2 regions of the Streptomyces sp. NPDC101219 genome follow, and region 1 is predicted to be linked to the other one. Evidence: riboswitches for the same ligand, from Rfam matches in the RefSeq annotation. Region 1 holds a riboswitch; the other holds the start of a gene.

What was found. A riboswitch is a leader RNA that binds a small molecule or an ion and turns the genes downstream of it on or off. The one in region 1 is predicted to bind glycine.
Region 2: it holds a riboswitch for glycine, as region 1 does, so the genes downstream of both, gcvP (aminomethyl-transferring glycine dehydrogenase) here and gcvT (glycine cleavage system aminomethyltransferase GcvT) in region 1, are expected to answer to the same signal.

What each region holds. Positions count from the first base shown of each region.
Region 1 is NZ_JBIWOK010000006.1:416,655-424,164, forward strand. It holds gene ACIRPP_RS14875 (L-serine ammonia-lyase) at 1-47, opposite strand, end outside; gene glyA (serine hydroxymethyltransferase) at 195-1,454, opposite strand; gene gcvH (glycine cleavage system protein GcvH) at 1,470-1,847, opposite strand; gene gcvT (glycine cleavage system aminomethyltransferase GcvT) at 1,974-3,092, opposite strand; glycine riboswitch at 3,320-3,421, opposite strand; gene ACIRPP_RS14895 (AAA family ATPase) at 3,643-4,398, shown strand; gene ACIRPP_RS14900 (enhanced serine sensitivity protein SseB) at 4,531-5,322, shown strand; gene ACIRPP_RS14905 (enhanced serine sensitivity protein SseB C-terminal domain-containing protein) at 5,478-6,272, shown strand; gene ACIRPP_RS14910 (ABC transporter substrate-binding protein) at 6,732-7,510, shown strand, end outside.
Region 2 is NZ_JBIWOK010000001.1:8,034-15,543, reverse strand. It holds gene ACIRPP_RS00080 (CatB-related O-acetyltransferase) at 1-237, opposite strand, end outside; gene ACIRPP_RS00075 (TetR/AcrR family transcriptional regulator) at 339-998, shown strand; gene gcvP (aminomethyl-transferring glycine dehydrogenase) at 1,134-4,019, opposite strand; glycine riboswitch at 4,195-4,290, opposite strand; gene ACIRPP_RS00065 (PRC-barrel domain-containing protein) at 4,403-4,777, shown strand; gene ACIRPP_RS00060 (DNA polymerase IV) at 4,811-6,190, opposite strand; gene ACIRPP_RS00055 (MerR family transcriptional regulator) at 6,300-6,977, opposite strand; gene ACIRPP_RS00050 (bifunctional nuclease family protein) at 7,177-7,510, opposite strand, start outside.

The DNA of each region.
Region 1 (7,510 bases):
GACGGGCCGATGCCGATCGAGAACAGGTCGAAGACCGAGATGGCCACGGGAGGACTCCTAGGGGTTCGGCGGACGACGCTGTCCGCCGGCGGTACAGGGGGTGCGTGAGGGGCGCGTACGACGCGGGGCATCGCGCCCACCGTTTCCAGTGTGCGCGATGCCCCGGACGTTCGTACGAATCAAAGGGTACGAAACTACTTCAGACCGGGGTACAGCGGATGCTTCGCCGCGAGCGCCGTCACCCGGGCCCGCAGCGTCTCGGCGTCGTACTCGGGCTTCAGCGTCTCGGCGATCACGTCCGCGACCTCGGCGAAGTCCTCGGCGGTGAAGCCGCGGGTGGCGAGGGCGGGCGTGCCGATGCGCAGGCCGGAGGTGACCATCGGCGGACGCGGGTCGTTCGGGATCGCGTTGCGGTTGACGGTGATCCCGACCTCGTGCAGCCGGTCCTCAGCCTGCTGTCCGTCGAGCTCCGAGGCGCGCAGGTCGACCAGGACCAGGTGCACGTCCGTGCCGCCGGACAGCACGTCCACGCCGACGGCCCGGACGTCGTCCTTCACCAGGCGCTCGGCCAGGATCCGGGCGCCCTCCAGGGTGCGGCGCTGGCGGTCCTTGAACTCCTCGGAGGCGGCGACCTTGAACGCGACCGCCTTCGCGGCGACCACGTGCTCCAGCGGGCCGCCCTGCTGGCCGGGGAAGACCGCGGAGTTGATCTTCTTGGCCAGCTCGGACGTGCTGAGGATCACACCGCCGCGGGGGCCGCCGAGGGTCTTGTGGGTCGTGGTGGTGACGACGTGGGCGTGCGGCACCGGGTTGGGGTGCAGGCCCGCCGCGACCAGACCGGCGAAGTGCGCCATGTCGACCATGAGGTAGGCGCCGACCTCGTCCGCGATCCGGCGGAACGCGGCGAAGTCCAGCTGCCTCGGGTAGGCCGACCAGCCGGCCACGATCAGCTTCGGCTTCTTCTCCTTGGCGAGCCGCTCGACCTCGGCCATGTCGACGACCCCGGTGTCGTCCACGTGGTAGGCGACCACGTCGTACAGCTTGCCGGAGAAGTTGATCTTCATGCCGTGGGTCAGGTGCCCGCCGTGCGCCAGGTTCAGGCCCATGATCGTGTCACCGGGCTTGAGCAGCGCGAACATCGCGGCGGCGTTGGCCTGCGCGCCCGAGTGCGGCTGCACGTTGGCGTGCTCGGCGCCGAAGAGCTCCTTGACCCGGTCGATCGCGATCTGCTCGATCACGTCGACGTGCTCGCAGCCGCCGTAGTAGCGGCGGCCGGGGTAGCCCTCGGCGTACTTGTTGGTCAGGACGGTGCCCTGGGCCTCCATGACCGCGACCGGGGCGAAGTTCTCCGAGGCGATCATCTCGAGGGTGGACTGCTGCCGGTGCAGCTCCGCGTCGACGGCGGCGGCGACGGCCGGGTCGAGCTCGTGCAGGGGCGTGTTCAGAAGCGACATTGCGGCGACGACTCCTCAGCCCGCGATGTGGGCGTCGTACTCGGCGGCGGTCAGCAGGTCGGACGGCTCGTCGGTGATGCGCACCTTGAACAGCCAACCGCCCTCGAAGGGAGCCGAGTTGACCAGCGACGGGTCGTTCACCACGTCCTCGTTGACCGCGGTGACCTCGCCGGTGACCGGGCAGTAGAGGTCGCTGACCGACTTGGTCGACTCCAGCTCGCCGCAGGTCTCGCCCGCGGTCACCGTGTCACCGACCTCGGGGAGCTGGACGAAGACGACGTCGCCGAGCGCGTTCGCCGCGTGCTCCGTGATGCCGATCGTCGACACGCCGTCCTCGGCGTCCGACAGCCACTCGTGTTCCTTGCTGTACCGCAGGTTCTGGGGGTTGCTCATGGCCTGGATTCTCCTGTACGCGGGGGACTGCTGACGGGGGAGGGACAGCGGCGGACGCCCGTGGACGGCTGCGCGACGGCACCGGTGCGCACGCGCGGACGGCTGTCCGGAAACGCTACGACGGTGTCACTTCTGACGCTTGTAGAACGGCAGCGCCACGACCTCGTACGGCTCCTGACGGCCGCGGATGTCGACGGCGACCCCCGCGGTGCCCGGAGCGGCGTGGGCCGGGTCGACGTAGGCCATCGCGATGGGCTTGCCCAGCGTGGGCGACGGCGCACCGGAGGTGACCTCGCCGATCACCTCGTCGCCCTTGACGACCGGGTACCCGGCGCGCGGGACCCGGCGGCCCTCGGCGACCAGCCCGACCAGCACGCGGGGCGGGTTCTGCTCGGCGCGCGCGGCGGCCTCGGTCAGGGCGGCGCGGCCCACGAAGTCGCCCTCCTTCTCGAACTTCACCACCCGGCCGAACCCGGCGTCGAACGGCGTCAGCGAGCTGCTCAGCTCGTTGCCGTACAGCGGCATGCCCGCCTCCAGGCGCAGCGTGTCCCGGCAGGACAGCCCGCACGGGACCAGGCCGACGCCCTCGCCGGCCTTGGTCAGCGCCTGCCACAGTTCGACCGCGTGCTCCGGCTTCACGAACAGCTCGAAGCCGTCCTCGCCGGTGTAGCCGGTACGGGCGATCAGCGCGGGCAGACCCGCCACCGTGCCGGGCAGCCCGGAGTAGTACTTCAGGCCGTCCAGGTCGGCGTCGGTGAGGGAGGCGAGGACGGTGACGGACTCGGGGCCCTGCACGGCGAGCAGCGCGTAGGCGTCGCGGTCGTCGCGCACCTCGGCGTCGAAACCGGCCGACCGCTCCACCAGCGCGTCGAGCACCGTCTGCGCGTTGGAGGCGTTGGCGACGACCAGGTACTCCGACTCGCCGAGCCGGTAGACGATCAGGTCGTCGAGGATGCCGCCGTTCTCGTCGCAGATCATCGTGTAGCGGGCCCGGCCCTGCTTGACCGTGCCGATGTTGCCGACCAGGGCGTGGTCGAGGAGCGCGCGCGCCTGCGGACCGCTGACCGTGATCTCACCCATGTGGGAGAGGTCGAAGAGCCCGGCCCGGTTGCGGACGGCGAGGTGCTCGTCGCGTTCGGAGCCGTAGCGCAGCGGCATGTCCCAGCCGGCGAAGTCGGTCATCGTCGCGCCGAGCGCGCGATGCACGGCATCGAGCGCGGTCCGGCGGAGTTCGGTACTGCTCATCGGTAGGTCTCCCAGTGGCGATGGGGTCCCCCCGCGCCGGGGCAGCTGCTGGCGGGCCGAGGTCCTGGGGCAGCAGGACGGCGTGGGAAGGGCGAGGACGATCCTCCCCATCTGTCATCGGAACCTGAGAGGTTCGCCATGACCGCCCGCGCAGGGGACGGCGTACGGCTTGCACCTTGGGTGGAGCCACCGGAGCAGTGTCGCGGCGGCCCGCTTTTCAGATGTGCCTCGCCCGCGCGGTAACGGGGCCTGAGAGATTCAAGGGAGGGACTTGCTCCTTCGGCGCCCCGGCGTGCCACAAGTGCCGGAGACTCTCCCGCGCGGATTCAAACGGCCGGTATGCAGTTGGCGGGCTCATCATTGCACGCATTCCGGGGTCGCGGCAGGGGGACCCTTCTCAGGGGACGCGCAGGGTGCGCGCTCGGTCACAGCGAGCTGTGACCGGCCTGTTGCGGGAAACGGACGGAAACCAGTGACACCCCGCATTACCTTCTCTTCACAGCCGGCTGGGCGCGGGACTCCGGTACCCGGCCCCAGGGGAGGACACACGGTGAACAGGACCACGGCGTACGCCGGCGCGACGGGCGCCCCACCGCCCGACCGGCCGGACGTCCCGGCCCCGTCGGCCGCGGCGGGCACCACGGCCGCGGCGGGCACGACGGCCGCGGCGGTCCCGGCCCGGGTGCCCGCCCCCGCCGCCCCGCCGGCCGGGCCCGGCGGATCGCTCCCCGCGCCCGCCGTCCACGACCTGCGCGGACGCACCGGCGGCGGCCCGCACGCCCTGCTCTTCGCCCCGCGGGACGTCGTCGTGGTCACCGGACTGCCCGGCAGCGGCAAGTCCACTCTGATGCGGCGCACCGTGCGCGGGCCCCGCGTCGACTCCCAGGACACCCGCGACCGCTGGGACGCCCGGATGCCCCGCTTCCTGCCGTACGCGCTCTACCGGCCGCTGGTCCGCCTGGACCACTACGCGGGCCTGCGCCGCGCGCTGCGCACCGGCGAGGGCGTCGTCGTGCACGACTGCGGCACCCAGGCATGGGTACGCCGCTGGCTGGCCCGCGAGGCCCGCCGCCGGGGAGCACACCTGCGGCTGCTGCTCCTCGACGTCACCCCGCAACAGGCCCTGGACGGCCAGCGTGCCCGCGGCCGCGGCGTCTCGCGGTACGCCTTCCTGCGGCACCGCGCGGCGGTGGACCGGCTGCTGCGCGCGGTGCGGCGGGGCGAACCGCCCGCCGGCTGCGGCTCGGTGGTCCTGCTCGACCGGGACGCGACGGACACTCTGAGCCGGATCGGCTTCACCCGTTGACGGCGGACACCCGGCTCGACGGCGGACATCCGGCCGGACACCGGCCCGGAGTGCCGCACGGCCGGACGGCGACCGTGCGGCAGCGGTTAGCCTTTCCAGCCACAGCAGTGGTTCCAGGCAGGCGGTAGGCAGATGGACTTCCCGGCGGGCTTCTCCGCGGACTTCCCGGCACAGGCACACCCCCATCCGCACGGCGGATGGCCCGGCAACGAGCTGGAGGAGGTGCTCTCCGCCTCCCTCGGCGTCCCCTCGGCCGGCGGCCGGATCGTCGAGGTCCTGGGCCGCAGCTTCGTGTGGATACCCCTGCCGAACGGCGGCGGACCCGACAGCGGCTCCCTGGACCTGCCCACGATGGAACTCGACGGCCAGGCCTACGTGCCGGTCTTCAGCTCCGAGGAGCAGTTCCGCCAGGTGGTCGGCTCGCACATGTCGTACACCATCGCGCCCGCCGTGGAGTTCGCCCGCGGGCTGCCCCCGCAGGCCGGGATCGCCGTGAACCCGGGCGGCGTCATCGGCATCCCGCTGCCGCCCGAGGCGGTGGCCGACCTGTGCCGGAGCGGGAACACCCCGCCCGACGGCACGCCGGGCGGCGGCGGCCGGGTCCGGCTGTTCGAGCCCGACTGGCAGGACGACCCGGTGGACTTCCTCGCGGCGGCCGGCGCCGAGTTCGAGGCGCTAGGCGTGGTGCGCACCGCCCGCCGCTGCCTGGCCGCGGTCGAGACGGCCGACCCGGTGCTCTTCATCGGCGTCGAACTGACCCGGTGGGACGAGGACCCGCACACCCTGCCGACGGACGCGCTCGGCCGCGCCCTGGGTCGCACGCCGGTGAAGTGGCCGGTCAACGTGGTCCTCCTGGACGTCGCCCAGGACCCCGTCGGCGACTGGATGCGCGAGCGCGTGCGGCCCTTCTACCAGCAGCAGTAGGCCGGACCGGCCGGGACGCGCGGGTTCCGCGCCGCCCGGGCCGCGGCCCGGGCGGCCGCACGGCTGCCGGACCGCCACCGGTCCGGCCGGCACGGGGCGGCTTAAGCTAGGTTCATTGGCTGGGGCGAGGGCGTTGTACGGAGGGGCGATACAAAGTGAGCGCTGGCACCGCGGCGGCCGGACAGGTCGAGCACATGCTGCGCCAGGTGACGCCCGGGCGCTACGACGCCTACGAGGCGTTGCTGCGCGCGCTCGCCACGCCCTCCTCCGGCCAGGTCTGGATGCTGCTGTGGCACGGCCAGGCGGGCTCCCCTGACGCCCAGTACGGGAACATGGAGGTCGACGGCCACGGCTACGCGCCGTGTGTCACCTCCGCGCAGGAGCTGTCCGCCAGCGGCTGGAACCGGTCCTACGAGGTCGTCGACGGCCTCGACGTGGCCCGCGCCCTCTACCCCGACCGCTTCGGTCTCTGGCTCAACCCGCACGCGCCCGGCGGCGGCGTCGGCGTCCCGTGGCTGGACCTGCGCCGCATCGCCACGGGCCTCGACCGCCAGCCCGCGGGACCGCTCAGACTGTCCGAACCCGGCATCGAGATCCCGCAGTTCTACGCCCTGCTCGCGCAGAACGCCCACCGCACCCCGGCCGTCCGCGCCCTGCGCCGCGCCTGGGTGCAGCCCGCGCTGGGGGCGCCGTACCTCGCCATCGGCCTCGACGTGTACGACACCTCGCCGCCGTCGGTGGACGCGGTGCGCGGCATGATGCAGCAGTCGCTCGGCGCCGTCCCGGACGGATTGCCCGTCTCCACCGTCGCGATGTCCGACGAACACGACCCGGTCGCCATGTGGCTGCGCGTCAACGCCCGTCCGTTCTACGACCGCGAGGCCCACGCCCCCGCCGCCGCCCCGGCCCCCGCGGCCGGCTACGGCTACCCGCCCGCACAGCGGCACTGACCGGCACTGACCGGCTCTGACCGGCACCAACCGGACCGGATCCGCCGCCCCGGGCCCCGCACCGGGGCCCGCACCGGGGCCCGGAATCCCACCATGCGGACGCCCGGCCGCCGGCCTGCATTCGCCGACGCCGCCCGCATCCCCGCCCGCTGAATTCACGTCAGCTTGTCTCGACCACGCGACCCGTGCGCGGTGAGCTATCAGTGATCACCCGCCTGTCACCTGCGGTTTCGCGCGGCTTTCGGCCCCGGGGCGCTGTCCTGAGAGGGCTTCGGGACGACGGTGGGCGCCTCTCGCGCCCGGATTTCCCGCCCCGGGCGCCTGATGCGTCCCTTATGTCGAGCGTTCAGATCTCAGGTAGGTATCACCGCTATCCGGACTGTTCCTGACTCCCTGCGAACGTGAGTAGTGTTCGGGCGGTCATCTTGCATCCACATAGCGGACCCGGAGTGGCCCCATATGCGCATATCCAAGTCCCGAGCCGCTCGGGTGATCACGGCCGCGGTCGCGGTCGGTCTGATCGCCACGGGCTGCTCCAGCGACCGGGACAGTGACAACGAAGGCAGTGGCGACAAGGACACCTTCGTCTTCGCCGGCGCCGGTGATCCGGGTTCCCTGGACCCTGCCCTGGCCAGTGACGGTGAAACCTTCCGCGTGACCCGGCAGGCCTTCGAGGCCCTGCTCGAGCACGAGTCGGGCGGCAGCGAGCTGGTCGGCGGCCTCGCCGAGAAGTGGTCCAGCAACGACGAGGGCACCGTCTGGACCTTCAACCTCCGCAAGGGCGTGAAGTTCCACGACGGTGAGGCGTTCAACGCCGACGCGGTGTGCGCCAACTACGACCACTGGTTCAACTGGAAGGGCACCTACCAGTCGAGCGCGGTCTCCTACTACTGGCAGACCATCATGGGCGGGTTCGCGAAGAACGAGGACCCGGAGACCCCCGAGGCGAACTACAAGTCCTGCACCGCCAAGGACGAGAACACCGCCGTCATCGAGGTCAAGAACCCCTCCGCCAACCTCCCCGGCGGCTTCTCCCTCAACGCCCTCGCGATCCACTCGCCGAAGGCCATCGAGGAGTACAAGAAGCAGGACGCCTCCGCCAAGGGCGACGCCATCACGTACCCCAAGTACAGCCAGGAGGCCGGCACGGTCGCCGGTACCGGCCCGTACAAGATCACGAAGTGGAACAAGGGCAACAAGGAAGTCACCCTTGAGCGCTTCGACGACTACTGGGGCGA
Region 2 (7,510 bases), on a different contig from region 1:
CTCCGCCCCGGCCATCAGGAAGCGGGTGCCGGACGCCACGGCGCAGAACCGGCCGATGACCAGCTTCTCCGGACCGTAGGCGTAGAGGACGTTGCGCCGCTCGAACTCGGTCGCCGCATCGGGGTCGTCGTAGTAGGTGAACTCGCCGACCTCGATCGACGGTGAGGTGATCAGCGGCCTGAGGAACACGACGCGCTCGTGTTCCGGCAGCGGGTGCAGGACGGAAGGGTCGGTCATGGGGTCCCCCGTAGGACTGGTCGCTCTTACGTCGGTCGTAAAATTATACTCGACCGATGAGGAGTGTCAACAAAAAAATACTACGGGGGTAAGATTCATCCATGAGCAGTCACCACGACAGCGCGTCGGCAGGGTCCGGGGGCGGCCTGCGCGAAGTCAAGAAGCAGGAGACGCGTCAGCACATCTCCGATCAGGCCACCCGTCTCTTCCTCCGGCAGGGCTTCGACGCCACGACGATCGCGGAGATCGCCGACGCCGCGCGGGTGTCGAAGAAGACGGTCACCAACTACTTCGCCCGCAAGGAGGACCTGGCGCTCGACCACCAGGACGCCTTCGTCGCAGCCCTGGCCTCGTCGGTGGCCGCGCGCAGGCCCGGCGAGTCCGCCCTGGGCGCGCTGCGCCGCGCGTTCACCGAGGCGCTCGCCGCCCATGATCCGGTGAGCGGCTTCACCGGCCCGGAGTTCGCGCGGATGGTGGCCGACAGCGCCACCCTCACCGCCTGTCTGCGCGGCCTGCACGACCGCCGGGAGGAGGCACTGGCCGAGGCACTCGCGGCGGCCGAGCAGCTGCCGGCCGACGACATCATGATCCGCACGGCCGCCGGTCTCCTGGGCACGGTTCACCGTCTGCTGTTCCGGCGCATCCAGCAGCTCACCCTCGCCGGGCTGCCCGCCCAGGAGATCGAGGCGACGGTCGCGCCGGAGGCGGCCCGCGCCTTCGACCTGCTGGAACCGTCCATCGGCACCCTCGGCACCGCCTGACAGCCTCCTTACCCCCTGAGGCCCGCAGACGCGTGAGCGCCCGGCCGGGCATTCCCCGGCCGGGCGCTCACCTGCCCCGACACCATCGTCCCCCGTGCCACGCCGGGCCCACGGGACGGTGCTCCCCGAAGGACGTCAGTCCTCGTACGCGTCCAGCGGCGGGCAGGAGCACACCAGGTTGCGGTCGCCGAAGGCCTGGTCGATGCGCCGCACCGGCGGCCAGTACTTGTCCGCGGCGCTGACGCCGACCGGGAAGACCGCCTCCTCGCGGCTGTACGCGTGGTCCCACTCCCCGCCGAGCGCGGCGGCGGTGTGCGGGGCGTTGCGCAGCGGGTTGTCCTCGGCGGGCCACTCGCCCGACCCGACCTTCTCGATCTCCGCACGGATGGCGATCATCGTCTCGCAGAACCGGTCCAGTTCGGCCAAGTCCTCGGACTCGGTCGGCTCGATCATCAGCGTCCCGGCCACCGGGAAGGACATCGTCGGCGCGTGGAAGCCGTAGTCGATCAGCCGCTTGGCCACGTCGTCGACGCTGACGCCGGTCGCCTTGGTCAGCGGGCGCAGGTCGATGATGCATTCGTGCGCCACCAGCCCGCCGGGACCGGTGTAGAGCACCGGGTAGTGCGGTTCCAGGCGCTTGGCGATGTAGTTGGCGCTGAGGACCGCCACCTGCGTGGCCCGCTTCAGGCCCTCGCCGCCCATGAGCCGGACGTACGCCCAGGAGATGGGCAGGATGCCCGCCGAGCCCCAGGGCGCCGCCGAGATCGGGCCGACCCCGGTCTCCGGCCCCGCTTCGGGCTGCAGCGGGTGGTTCGGCAGGTAGGGGGCCAGGTGGGCGCGGACGCCGACCGGGCCGACGCCGGGGCCACCGCCGCCGTGCGGGATGCAGAACGTCTTGTGCAGGTTCAGATGGGAGACGTCGCCGCCGAAGTGGCCCGGCTTGGCCAGACCGACCAGGGCGTTGAGGTTGGCGCCGTCCACGTAGACCTGGCCGCCGGCCTCGTGCACCGCGGCGCAGATGTCGGCGACGTGCTCCTCGAACACGCCGTGCGTCGACGGGTAGGTGATCATCAGCACGGCGAGCTGGTCGCGGTACTGCTCGATCTTGGCGCGCAGGTCCTCGACGTCGACCTCGCCGTCGTCGGCGGTCCTGACGACGACGACCTTCATGCCTGCCATGACCGCGCTGGCCGCGTTGGTGCCGTGCGCGGAGGACGGGATGAGGCAGACCGTGCGCTGCTCGTCGCCGTTGGCGCGGTGGTAGCCGCGCACCGCGAGGAGTCCGGCCAGCTCGCCCTGGGAACCGGCGTTGGGCTGGAGGGACACCTTGTCGTAGCCGGTGACCTCGGCGAGCCGGTCCTCCAGCTCACGGATGAGCGTGAGGTATCCGGCGGCCTGCTCGGCGGGCGCGAAGGGGTGCAGCCCGCCGAACTCGGGCCAGGTGATCGGCTCCATCTCGGTGGTCGCGTTGAGCTTCATGGTGCAGGAGCCCAGCGGGATCATGCCGCGGTCCAGCGCGTAGTCGCGGTCGGCGAGCCGGCGCAGGTAGCGCAGCATGGCCGTCTCGGAGCGGTGCTGGTGGAAGACCGGGTGGGTCAGGAACTCGTCGGAGCGCAGCAGCGCGTCCGGCAGCGTGTCCCGCGCGGCGGCATCCAGCGCCTCGACGTCGCCGTCGACGCCGAAGGCCCGCCACACGGCCGTCAGCTGCGCCCGGGTGGTGGTCTCGTCGCAGGCGGCCGAGACGTGGTCGGCGTCGACGAGCCGCAGGTTGACGCCGTTGTCCCGGCCGGCGGCGACGACCTCGCCGGCCCGGCCGGGGACCCGCGCGGTCACGGTGTCGAAGTAGGAGTCGTGCACGATCTCGACCCCGCCGGCCCGCAGGCCCTCGGCGAGGATCACGGCGTACCGGTGGGTGCGCCGCGCGATGGTGCGCAGGCCCTCCGGACCGTGGTAGACGGCGTACATGCCGGCCATGACGGCGAGCAGCACCTGGGCCGTGCAGATGTTGCTGGTGGCCTTCTCGCGGCGGATGTGCTGCTCACGGGTCTGCAGCGCGAGCCGGTAGGCCTGGTTGCCGTCGACGTCGACGGAGACGCCGACGAGGCGTCCGGGCAGGCTGCGGGCCATCTTCTCCTGGACGGCCATGTAGCCGGCGTGCGGCCCGCCGAAGCCCATCGGCACGCCGAAGCGCTGGGTGGTGCCGACCGCGATGTCCGCGCCGAGCTCTCCGGGCGACGTCAGCAGGGTCAGCGCGAGGAGGTCGGCGGCCACCGTGACCAGGGCGCCGAGCTCGTGTGCCCGGTCGATGACCGGCTTGAGGTCGCGGACGGCACCGGAGGCGCCCGGGTACTGGAGCAGCACGCCGTTGATCTCGCGCTCGGCGATCTCGGCGGGGATGCCGTCGCTCAGGTCGGCGACGACGACCTCGACACCGGCCGGTTCGGCGCGGGTCCGGATCACGGCGACGGTCTGCGGCAGCGCGTCCGCGTCGACCAGGAACAAGCCCTTCTTGTTCTTGCCCATGCGCCGCGACAGGGCCATCGCCTCGGCCGCGGCGGTGCCCTCGTCGAGCAGCGAGGCGCCGGCGGTCGGCAGCCCGGTCAGCTCGGCGACGGTGGTCTGGAAGTTCAGCAGCGCTTCGAGGCGGCCCTGGGAGATCTCCGGCTGGTAGGGCGTGTACGCCGTGTACCAGGCGGGGTTCTCCAGGACGTTGCGCAGGATGACGGGCGGGGTGAACGTCCCGTAGTAGCCGAGCCCGATCATGGAGTCGAGCACCTGGTTGCGTCCGGCCAGGGAGCGCAGTTCGGCGAGCACCTCGGCCTCACTGCGGGCGTCCGGCAGGTCGAGCGCGTCGGTGTTCTTGATGACATCCGGGACGGCGGCGGACGTGAGCTCGTCGAGGGAGCCGTAACCGACCTGGGCGAGCATCTTGGCGCGCGCCTCGTGGTCAGGTCCGATGTGGCGCTGCTCGAAGGGTGTCCCCTGCTCGAGCTCTGACAGCGGAGTGCGATGGGCGGTCATTGCGGAGGCCTCCTGGTCTGACGACCTTCGTGGGGCACCACGGCACGGGTACCCGGACGGCCTCCCCCTCTGTCATCTCGACCTGAGAGCTTCACCGGATCGTCCGAAGACGCCCCGGCTTTCACCGTCGGTGAGAGCGGAAGCCGTCGACACCCGCCCTGCTTTCCAGAGTGACCTCACCCGTGCGGTACGTGGGCCTGAGAGATTCCGGGGAGGATTTGCTCCTTCGGCGCCTCCGATGGTGCCCGGAGGACTCTCCCGCACGGGGTCAGCAGCCGAAAGCCAGCGTACCAGCGGGGACACCGCACGGGCCTTCGAGTGGCCGCTGGACCGATTGTGCCGTTGTGTAGTGCTTACGGATGAGTGCGACCAGTGGAGGGCCCGTGCGAACCGACATCGACCCGCGCCACCTGATCGGCCGCAAGGCGTTCGACCGCGACGGACACCGGATCGGAACCATCGACGAGGTGTATCTCGACGACGCCACGGGTGTCCCCGAGTGGGCGGCGATACGCACCGGCCTGTTCGGCCGCGACGCCTTCGTCCCCCTGGAGCCCAGCGAACTCGTGGACGGCGCCCTCCACGTCCCCTTCGAGCGCGCCCTGATCAAGGACGCCCCCGACTTCGGCGTCGGCCGGCACCTGTCTCCCGAGCAGGAACTCCAGCTCTACCACCACTACGGCCTCGACGTCGCCGCTCCCCCGGCCCTGCCGGACCGGGACTTCGGCAAGCTGGCGGGCCAGGACGAACCGGCCTGACCCCGGTCCCGGCCTGACGGCACCGTGGCGCTCTCAGCCGGTGCCGTCCGCGGCCGGTGGGGTCCCGTCGTCCCCGTCGTCCTCTCTCCGCACCAGCGGGAGCGGGTCCGCCGGCCGGAGACCCGGGTCGTCGGTGCGGAAGGTCCGCACCCGGCCCGGCTGCGAACCGGGCGTCTCGAAACGCACCGTGACCCGGCCCAGCCCGCTCCCCTGCACCCACCCGTGCCCGAACTCCGTGTGCCACACGTCGTGTCCGGCGGGCCAGCGCCGCTCCGGCGGGTGCCGGTCCTCGGGGGCGGGCGTCGTGCCGGGCTCCTCGGGCGACGGCTCCTCCCGCTCCCCGGCAGCCTGAGCGAACAGGTCCTCCTGCGTGTAAGCGGCCAGCCCCGTGACGCCGACGCCGAGCAGCCGCACGCCGCCCGTGGTGTCGACGGAGTCCAGCAGCCGGGCTGCGGCCTCCCGCACCACCGCCGGGTCGTCCGTGGGCCCGCGGAGGGTCTCGGAGCGGGTGAGCGTGGAGAAGTCGTAGCGCCGCACCTTCAGCACGATGGTGCGCCCCGACAGGCCCGCGCTCCGCAGCCTGCGCACGCACCGGTCGGCGAGCCGCCGCACCTCCGTCCCGACCCGGACGCGGTCGTGGATGTCGACGTCGTAGGTGTCCTCCACCGACACCGACTTCGCCTCGCGCTCGGCCACCACGGGCCGGTCGTCGTGCGCCAGCGCCATGGCGTACAGGGCGTGACCGTGTGCCTTGCCCACCAGCCGGACCAGCTCGTCCTCGCCCGCCTCGGCGAGTTCCTGGACCGTGTGGATGCCGGCGCGCCGCAGGTGGTCACCGGTGGCCGGGCCGACGCCGGGCAGGGTGCGCACCGACAGGGGACCCAGCAGGGCCCGCTCGGTGCCCGGTTCGATGACCACCAGGCCGTCCGGCTTGGCCCGCTCGGAGGCGATCTTGGCGAGCATCTTGGAGGCCGCCAGCCCCACCGACCCGGTGAGCCCGGTGACCTCCCGGATGTCCGCGCGCAGCCGGGCACCGACGCGGCGCGCCGACGGTTCGTCCCACGCGGCCCCGGCGGCCTCCAGGTCCACGAACGCCTCGTCGAGGCTCAGCGGCTCCACGAGCGGGGACAGCGCTTTGAGCAGGCCCATCACCTGCTCGCTGAGCGATCGGTAGAAGGCGAAGCGCGGCACGAGGTAGGCGGCGTGCGGGGCGAGCCGGCGGGCCTGGGCCATGGGCATCGCGGAATGCACGCCGAACACCCGGGCCTCGTAGGAGGCGGTGGCGACCACCCCGCGCGGCCCGAGCCCGCCCACCACGACGGCCTTCCCGCGCAGGCTCGGCTTGGACGCCTGCTCCACCGAGGCGTAGAAGGCATCCATGTCGAGATGCAGGATGGTGGGCGCGGATCTCACGCCTTCGATGCTGCCCTACGCCACTGACAGCGACCTGCCCGGACCCGCCCCGCCGGGCGACCGGACCGGAGCGGGCACCGGCCCCGCGGCGTCGGCTCCCGTACCGGTCTCAGACGGCCCGGTTGCGCCGCCGGGCCAGCTCGTCGGTGGGGTTGTGCCCGACCAGCGTCTCCCCGGTGTCGACGCGCTCGCCGTGCAGCTGGGACAGCGCGCCCTCGACGTCCCGCCAGACCACGCCGACGGCGATGCCGAAGATGCCCTGGCCGCCCTGGAGCAGCGCGTGGACCTCGTCGGGCGAGGTGCACTCGTAGACCGTGGCTCCGTCGCTCATCAGCGTCATGCGTTCCAGGTCGCTGAAGCCTCGCTCACGCAGGTGCTGGACGGCGGTGCGGATGTTCTGCAGGGACACACCGGTGTCGAGGAAGCGCTTCACGATCTTCAGCACGACGACGTCGCGGAAGCTGTACAGCCGCTGGCTGCCCGACCCGTGGGCGGGCCGCACACTCGGTTCCACCAGCCCCGTGCGGGCCCAGTAGTCCAGCTGGCGATAGGTGATCCCCGCCGCCGCGCAGGCGGTGGGACCCCGGTAGCCGATCTGGTCGGACGCCATGGACGTCGCCCCTCCGCTGCCCGTCGCGGCGGCCGTCAGATGTCGAGCGTGATCGGCCGCACTGCCGTGAGGGGGGTACACCCCGCCCGAGCGGAGCCGAGAGCTCATGGGAGGGTACGGGCCGCTCGCCCCCAGTTCGGGGGCACCCCCAGCCGTACCGTCGCCGCTGCTTCTCACGCCGACCTCCGTCCTTGACCTGCCTCCTCGACGGTAGGCAGTCACCAAGGGTGCGTCAACGATCGCCACACTCGGCACGCCGAGTGATAATCACCCTAAGAGTGGTTTCCCGTGCCCCGTCGCGGGGAAAGGCTAGCCGAATGCTTTCCGCACGAGGCGTGTGACGCTCCCGAGCGGCACCTGGCACCCGGCGGGGGCCTCACTGACTGCTGGTGCCGAAGTCCTCCGGCGAGATCTGGTCGAGGAACTCGCGGAACTTCTCCACCTCGTCCTCCTGCTCGTCCGGGATGGCGATACCCGCGTCGTCGAGCACCGTGTCACTGCCGTAGATCGGCGTCCCCGTGCGCAGGGCCAGCGCTATCGCGTCGGACGGCCGGGCGCTGACCTCCACACCACTGGCGAAGACCAGCTCGGCGTAGAAGACACCTTCCCGCAGATCGGTGATGCGCACTTCCGTGAGCTCCTGTCCGACGGCCTCCAGCACGTCCTTGAACAGGTCGTGGGTCAGCGGCCGCGCGGGAGCCATGCCCTGC